DNA from 2 places in the Comamonas sp. lk genome. Region 1 is predicted to be linked to the other one. Evidence: riboswitches for the same ligand, from Rfam matches in the RefSeq annotation. Region 1 holds a riboswitch; the other holds the start of a gene.

What was found. A riboswitch is a leader RNA that binds a small molecule or an ion and turns the genes downstream of it on or off. The one in region 1 is predicted to bind glycine.
Region 2: another riboswitch for glycine. It lies ahead of gcvT (glycine cleavage system aminomethyltransferase GcvT); the one in region 1 lies ahead of EAO39_RS10425 (trimeric intracellular cation channel family protein).

The regions. Positions count from the first base shown of each region.
Region 1 covers NZ_UOOB01000001.1:2,265,684-2,269,079, reverse strand. The annotation lists gene EAO39_RS10440 (ATP-binding protein) at 1-58, shown strand, start outside; gene EAO39_RS10435 (response regulator) at 55-642, shown strand; gene EAO39_RS10430 (heme-binding protein) at 752-1,243, shown strand; glycine riboswitch at 1,331-1,435, shown strand; glycine riboswitch at 1,463-1,576, shown strand; gene EAO39_RS10425 (trimeric intracellular cation channel family protein) at 1,630-2,295, shown strand; gene mnmC (FAD-dependent 5-carboxymethylaminomethyl-2-thiouridine(34) oxidoreductase MnmC) at 2,314-3,396, shown strand, end outside.
Region 2 covers NZ_UOOB01000001.1:2,936,708-2,940,103, forward strand. The annotation lists gene EAO39_RS13345 (amino acid permease) at 1-127, shown strand, start outside; gene EAO39_RS13350 (Lrp/AsnC family transcriptional regulator) at 222-677, opposite strand; glycine riboswitch at 1,109-1,224, shown strand; glycine riboswitch at 1,250-1,354, shown strand; gene gcvT (glycine cleavage system aminomethyltransferase GcvT) at 1,435-2,568, shown strand; gene gcvH (glycine cleavage system protein GcvH) at 2,699-3,073, shown strand; gene gcvP (aminomethyl-transferring glycine dehydrogenase) at 3,164-3,396, shown strand, end outside.

The DNA.
Region 1 (3,396 bases):
TGTGCTGACCCTGCCCCTGGCGACCACGGGCGCCGCCCCGGAAAACCCCATCCCATGATTTACCTGATAGACGACGACGCCTCGGTGCGCGAGGCCTTGCATCTGCTGCTACAGACCTATGACCTGAGCGTGAGCTGCTTTGCCTCTCCTGCCGAATGCCTGGCCCATCTGGACCGCAGCCAGCCCGGCGTGCTGATCATGGATTTGCGCATGCCGCTGATGTCCGGCCTGCAGCTGTATGAGCAGCTGCGTGCGCAAGGCGTGGACTGGCCGGCCATCGTCATCACCGGCCATGGCGATCTGCACTCCTGCCGCCGGGCCTTCAAGGCCGGCGTCACCGACTTTCTGACCAAACCCATAGAGGAGCAGACCCTGCTGGAGGCCATCAGGACTGCCCAGGCCACGCTAGCCCGGCAGGCCGAGCGCAACGAGGCCCGCCACCATCTGCAGGTGCTGACCGAGCGCGAACGCGAGGTGCTGGAGCTGATCACCAAGGGCCTGGGCAGCAAGGAGATCGCGGCCGCGCTGGATATCTCCGTGCGCACCGTGGACACCCACCGTGCCAAGCTGGCCGAAAAGCTGGGCACGGGCTCCGTGGCCGAGCAGACCCGGCTGCTGCTGTCTGCCGCTGCCCGCAGCTGAGGCCCACCCTCGGTAAAACTACCGAGAGCCGTCCGTTGGCTTGCGAATAGGCGCCAAGCGCCCGTGTTCCTACAGTTCAGTCATTGCTTTCACCCCCTGGAGCCCTGACATGAATCGCCTGAGCACTTTTGCCCTCCTCGCCCTGAGCACCCTGGCCTGCGGCGCCGCCTCTGCCGCTACGGTCAGCACCCGCTCGATTGCCTCGGCAACCGCCGCCCAACTGGCCCAGCAAACCGTTGCCGCCTGCAGCGCCGACGGCCATAACGTGACCGCTGCCGTGGTGGACCGCGCCGGCGTGCTGCTGGCACTGTCCCGCGCCGATGGCGCCGGCGCCCACACGCCCAAAGCCGCCACCGCCAAGGCTTTCACCTCGGCATCGTCGCGCAACCCGACCAGCGGCATGGCCAAGACGATTCAATCCAACCCCGATGCCGCCGGTCTGGCGCAAATCCCCGGCTTTCTGGTGCTGGCCGGCGGCGTGCCCATCAAGGCGGGCAATGAGGTCATTGGCGCCATCGGCGTGGCCGGTGCGCCCGGCGGCCACCTGGACGAGGCCTGCGCACAAAAAGCCCTGGCGGCCTTGAAAGATCAGCTGCAATAAGCCGCTGCGGCCCGTCTGCCCCATAAGCCAAGGCTCCAGGCCTTGGCTTTTTTGCGTGAAGTCCCCCTTCCAACTGGCTAGAATCACGGCTTTCCTGCGGGAGAGCGAGGCAGGCGCCAAACATGGCCCCATGCCTCCGCCGAAGGCGCAAACTCCCATAATCGCTCAGGCACCCCGTACCGCAGGACAGGACAGTGCAGCCGATAGATCGGCCGCACGAATTCGCCAACTGGAGAGCAGCCCGCAGCCCTTTGCTGCAGGCTCACCGAAGGGGCAAGTGCACGGCCAGGCTGGCGCACGCAACTCTCAGGTACAAAGGACAGCGGGAGAGGCACGCCTGACATTTCGCTATGGCGAATGACTGGCTTAACCCAATCAGGGCTGTCATGCTTCCCTCCGTTTCCTTGCTGGACTCCTTCCAGGCCAGCAATATCACCGTCATGCTGGTGATCTATCTGGTGGCCATCGCGGCCGAAGCCATGTCCGGCGCACTGGCTGCGGGCCGGCGCAATATGGACATTTTTGGCGTGGTCGTCATCGCCTTTGTCACCGCCCTGGGTGGCGGCACCATACGCGACATGGTGCTGGGCCACTACCCCATAGGCTGGACGCAACACCCCGAATATGTGTATCTGGTCATCAGCTTCGGCCTGCTGACCACGCTCATCGCCCGACATATGCACCGCTTGAAGCAGGTGTTTTTGCTGCTGGACGCCATGGGTTTGATCGCTTTCTCGCTGATTGGCTCCAACACCGCGCTGGAGTTGGGCTACCCCACCATCGTCGTCATCATGGCCGGCATGATCACCGGTATCAGCGGCGGCATTTTGCGCGACGTGCTCTGCAACCAGGTGCCCGTGGTCTTCCGCCGCGAGCTGTATGCCAGCGTCTCCCTGGCCGTGTGCCTGATGTTCCTGGGTCTGCGCGCTCTGGATGTCAGCCCCAATATCAGCACCATCGTGTGCTTTGCCGGTGGCCTGGCGTTTCGCCTGGCCGCCATACGCTTCAAATGGCGTCTGCCGGTGTTCTCCTATCAGCAGCGCTGGGAATAAGAGAGTCAAGACCCTGCAATGTCTGTCGAGAGCCTACCCCTGCCCCCATCTGAAAAACCCGGTGAGAGTCTGGAGCCGCCCCTCAATGGGGAATCCATCACATGGCTTGCCGATGGCACGCCCTATAGCCCCCGCTTCGGTGACCGGTACCGCAGCGAACTGGGCGGTCTGGATCAGGCTCGTCAGGGTTTCCTGGGCGGCTGCGGTCTTCCCGAGGCCTGGGCCCACGCCTCGCAATGGCGAATCCTGGAGATTGGCTTTGGCTTTGGACTGAATTTTCTCGTCACCTGGGCTGCCTGGAAGGCAGACCCCCTGCGCCCGCGCGTGCTGCACTTTGCCTCGATCGAGGCCTATCCCGTGTCTGCCGACGATCTGTTGCGCGGCCTGCCTGATGACCCGCAGCTGCAGCTCTTGGCCGAGCAGTTGCAGGCCCAGTGGTGGGGCTTGCTGCCCGGCGTGCACCGGCTGTCTTTTGACAACGGACAGGTGCTGCTCACCCTTTATGTGGGAGATGCCCAGACCGTGTTGCGCAAGCAGCAGCTGACGGTGGACAGCGTCTACCTTGATGGTTTTTCTCCCAAACTCAATCCCGAGCTGTGGAGCCCCGAAGCCATGAAGAACGTGGCACGCCACTGCCGGCGTGGCACCGCTGTGGCAAGCTGGTGCATTGCAGGCAGCGTGCGCGAAGGTCTCGCCCAGCAGGGGTTTGAGGTACGCAAGGTTCCCGGCATTCCGCCCAAGCGCCACAACCTGCGCGCGGTTTACAACCCGCGCTGGGAGCCTCGCCATAAAGACGATGGGCTGCCGCCGCCGGTGACAGCGCCCGAACGCTGCCTGGTCATAGGTGCCGGTCTGGCCGGTGCTGCTGCCGCCGCCAGTCTCGCAAGACGCGGCTGGCAGGTCAGCGTGCTGGATGCCGCCGATGCGCCCGCCGCCGGCGCCTCGGGCCTGCCCTCAGGCCTGTTTTGCCCTCATGTATCGCCAGATGACAGTGTTTTATCGCGCTTATCCAGAAGCGGCGTGCGCACCACGCTACAGATATTGCAGCAGCTAAGCATCGCACAGCTGCTCGATCAAGGCAAAGACTGGGAGCATAGCGGC
Region 2 (3,396 bases), 670 kb from region 1:
CTGGGTGGGCGCGATTGCCACCTATATCGGCCTGCCGCTGTTCCTCATCATCTGGTGGGGCTACAAGCTGGTCAAAGGCTCGCGCATCGTGAAGTACAAAGACATGGACGTGCAGGGTCTGCGCTAATTCAGCCCCAATCATGCAACAAGGCAGCACCGGCAACGGCGCTGCCTTTTTTCATTTCAAACTCTCTGCGGCTCCAGTTGTCTCGGTCTTTAATTCAGATGCCCAGCGGTAAATCGGCCCGCTTCAGCGTGCGCAGCACAAAGCTGGACTGACTGTGGCGTATGCCCTTGATCTTGTAGAGCTTCTCGCGCAGCAAACGCTCATAGTCACGCGTGTCCTTGACGACAATGCGCAGCAGATAGTCGTATTCGCCCGAGACCAGATGCGCCTCCACCACTTCGGGAATGGTGGCCAGCACCTCGCCGAATTTCTCCAGCGTGTTGTCGGAGTGACTGTCCAGCGTCACCATCACCAGCACCGAATCGGCCAGGCCCAGCGCCTGGGGATTGAGGCGCACGGTATAGCCCTCGATCACGCCGGCTTCCTCCATTTTCTTGATGCGCGCCCAGCATGGAGAGGCGCTCAAGCCCACGGCAGCGCCGATTTCCTGCAGACTGGCCCGCGCATTGGCTTGCAAAGCAGCAAGAATCTTTTTATCCAAAGTGTCCATGGCCTTGAATTTATCGCTTTTTAAGCATTGGCAGCAAAATTTTCTGTAGCAAAGCGATATCTGCAGAAAACAAAGCAGCATTTTCTGCACTGCAACATGCATAGTTGAGTCCATGGAAGCACGTTCACCAACGCAGTAAAACCATTCAAGTGATCCCGCTGTTTACCGTCAGCGCCAGATTGTCTGATCCGCCACCGGAACCCGTTCCAGGCCGCGCCACTTATCCGCAGTGGCGCGGCCTGTCGCATTCTGGGCAGTGCCACAGAGTGAGAAAGGACTATGCAATTGATATCTGTCTGCGCTTTTACTGATTGGAGTGCAAGCGGTTTTTATGCGCATCTCTCACAGCCAACGCCGCCGGATCGGCATGCGCAGACCTCGTACAAACCCGCATAAACCCCATGTTGCGACGCAATAACTGGCGGCTAGAATGCCTGCTGTCAGGAGAGAGTGCCTACGGGGTTTGACCCGCAACGCACCGCCGAAGGCGCAGGCTCTGCCTTTATGCAGCACCCGAACGCTCAGGCAAAAGGACTGACAAGCGCTGACGGGCGAGCAAAGCTCAGTCCACAGCGTTCCTTGCTGGAGAGAGGTGCTGCGCTTGCAGCACCCACCGAAGGAGCAAGCTGCACCCGCGTGCAGTGAATCTCTCAGGTAAAGCGGACAGCAGGGCAAGACCGCCACGCCAGGCAATGCGATATCTATTGCATTTGCCGGGCATGGCAACTCATTTGGTTTCACCACCGGAGCTTGCCCCTTGACTGCCGCCGACAACCAACCTCTGCGCCACACCCCTTTGTTCGCCCTGCACCAGCAGCTGGGCGCCCGCATGGTGCCATTTGCCGGCTATTCCATGCCCGTGCAGTACCCCCAGGGGCTGATGGCCGAGCATCTGCACACCCGCAAGGCCGCCGGCCTGTTTGACGTCTCCCATATGGGCCAGCTGCTGCTGCGCGGTGCCGACGCTGCCGCCGCCCTGGAAACGCTGATGCCCGTGGACGTGCAAGACCTCGGCGTGCACAAACAGCGCTACGGCCTGCTGCTCAATGACCAAGGCGGCATTCTGGACGATCTGATGTTCGTCAACCGCGGCGACGACTTATTCGTCATCGTCAACGGTGCCTGCAAACAGGCCGATATCGCCCATATCCAGGAGCGCATAGGCCAGCGCTGCGAAGTGATTCCCCTGCCCGATCAGGCTTTGCTGGCCCTGCAAGGCCCGAAAGCGGTCACGGTGCTGGCGCGCCTGATCCCCGGCGTGAGCCAGCTGGTCTTCATGACCGGCGGCCATTTTGACTGGCAAGGCCATGCGCTCTACATCACGCGTAGCGGCTACACCGGCGAGGACGGTTTTGAAATCTCCGTGCCCGCAGACGGTGCCCAAGCCCTGGCCCAAGCACTGCTGGCCCAGTCCGAAATCGCCCCCATCGGTCTGGGCGCACGCAACTCGCTGCGACTGGAAGCCGGTCTTTGTCTCTACGGCAACGATATAGACACGACCACCACGCCGGTGGAAGCGGCGCTGAACTGGGCCATACAGAAAGTGCGCCGCAACGGCGGTGCGCGTGAAGGCGGTTTTCCCGGTGCATCCATCGTGCTGGAACAGCTACAAAATCCGCAGCAGCTCCAGCGCAAGCGCGTAGGCCTGGTGGCCTTGGAGCGCATTCCCGTGCGCGAGCCTGCGGTGCTGGAGAACATGGACGGCCAGCATATAGGCCATATCACCAGCGGCCTGCTCAGCCCCACGCTCAACCAGCCCGTGGCGCTGGCCTATGTGCAGCCCGACTATGCGGCGCTGGGTACCGAGATCTTCGCCATGGTGCGCGGCAAGCCCGTGCCCATGAAGGTCACGGCCACGCCGTTTGTGCCCACGAACTATTACCGAGGCTGAACCGCTGCCGTGGCCCGGCCTCTTGTTTGAGCAGGCCAATTCATCCGGCGGTGCTCAGAACGCCGCTAAAGTGCGCGCTGGACCTTTCTCAAAACACAGATTTCCCTGAATTCACCATCTGGAGCTTTCCATGAGCATCAAATATTCCAAAGAACACGAATGGATCAACACGGCTGACACCAATGCAGCCATCGTCGGCATCACCGTCCACGCACAGGATGCGCTGGGCGATGTGGTGTTTGTCGACCTGCCCGCCGTGGGCTCCACCTTCAAGGCCGGCGATGTGGCTGGCGTGGTCGAATCCGTCAAGGCCGCTGCCGATGTCTACATGCCCGTGACCGGCGAAATCGTGGAAGTCAACGAAGCTCTGCGCGACGACCCTGCCCTGGCCAACAGCGACCCTCTGAACAGCGGCTGGTTCTTCAAGGTCAAGATGAGCGATGTCAGCGAACTCGAAGGCCTGATGGAAGAGACGGCCTATAACGACTTCGCTGCCAGCAATTGATTTTTTCCACGGCCTTCGCGTTTGCGAAGGCCGTTTTTCTTTCTGCCTGCGCCCCCAGTCAGTCACAGTATTTGAGAACAGGTCCCTCCCATGCTGATGTCGCCCCCCGCTCCCGTTGCCAGCCTTGAAGCGCTGGAAAATCCCGGTGAATTCATTCCCCGCCACATAGGCATAGATGCCGCGGATGAAGCGCTGATGCTTTCCGTGATTGGCGAGGCCTCGCGCGCCGCGCTGATCAACTCCATCGTGCCGCGTTCGATTGCGCGCGCCAAACCCATGGATTTGCCGGATCCCGTCACCGAAGCCGCAGCGCTGGCCGAGCT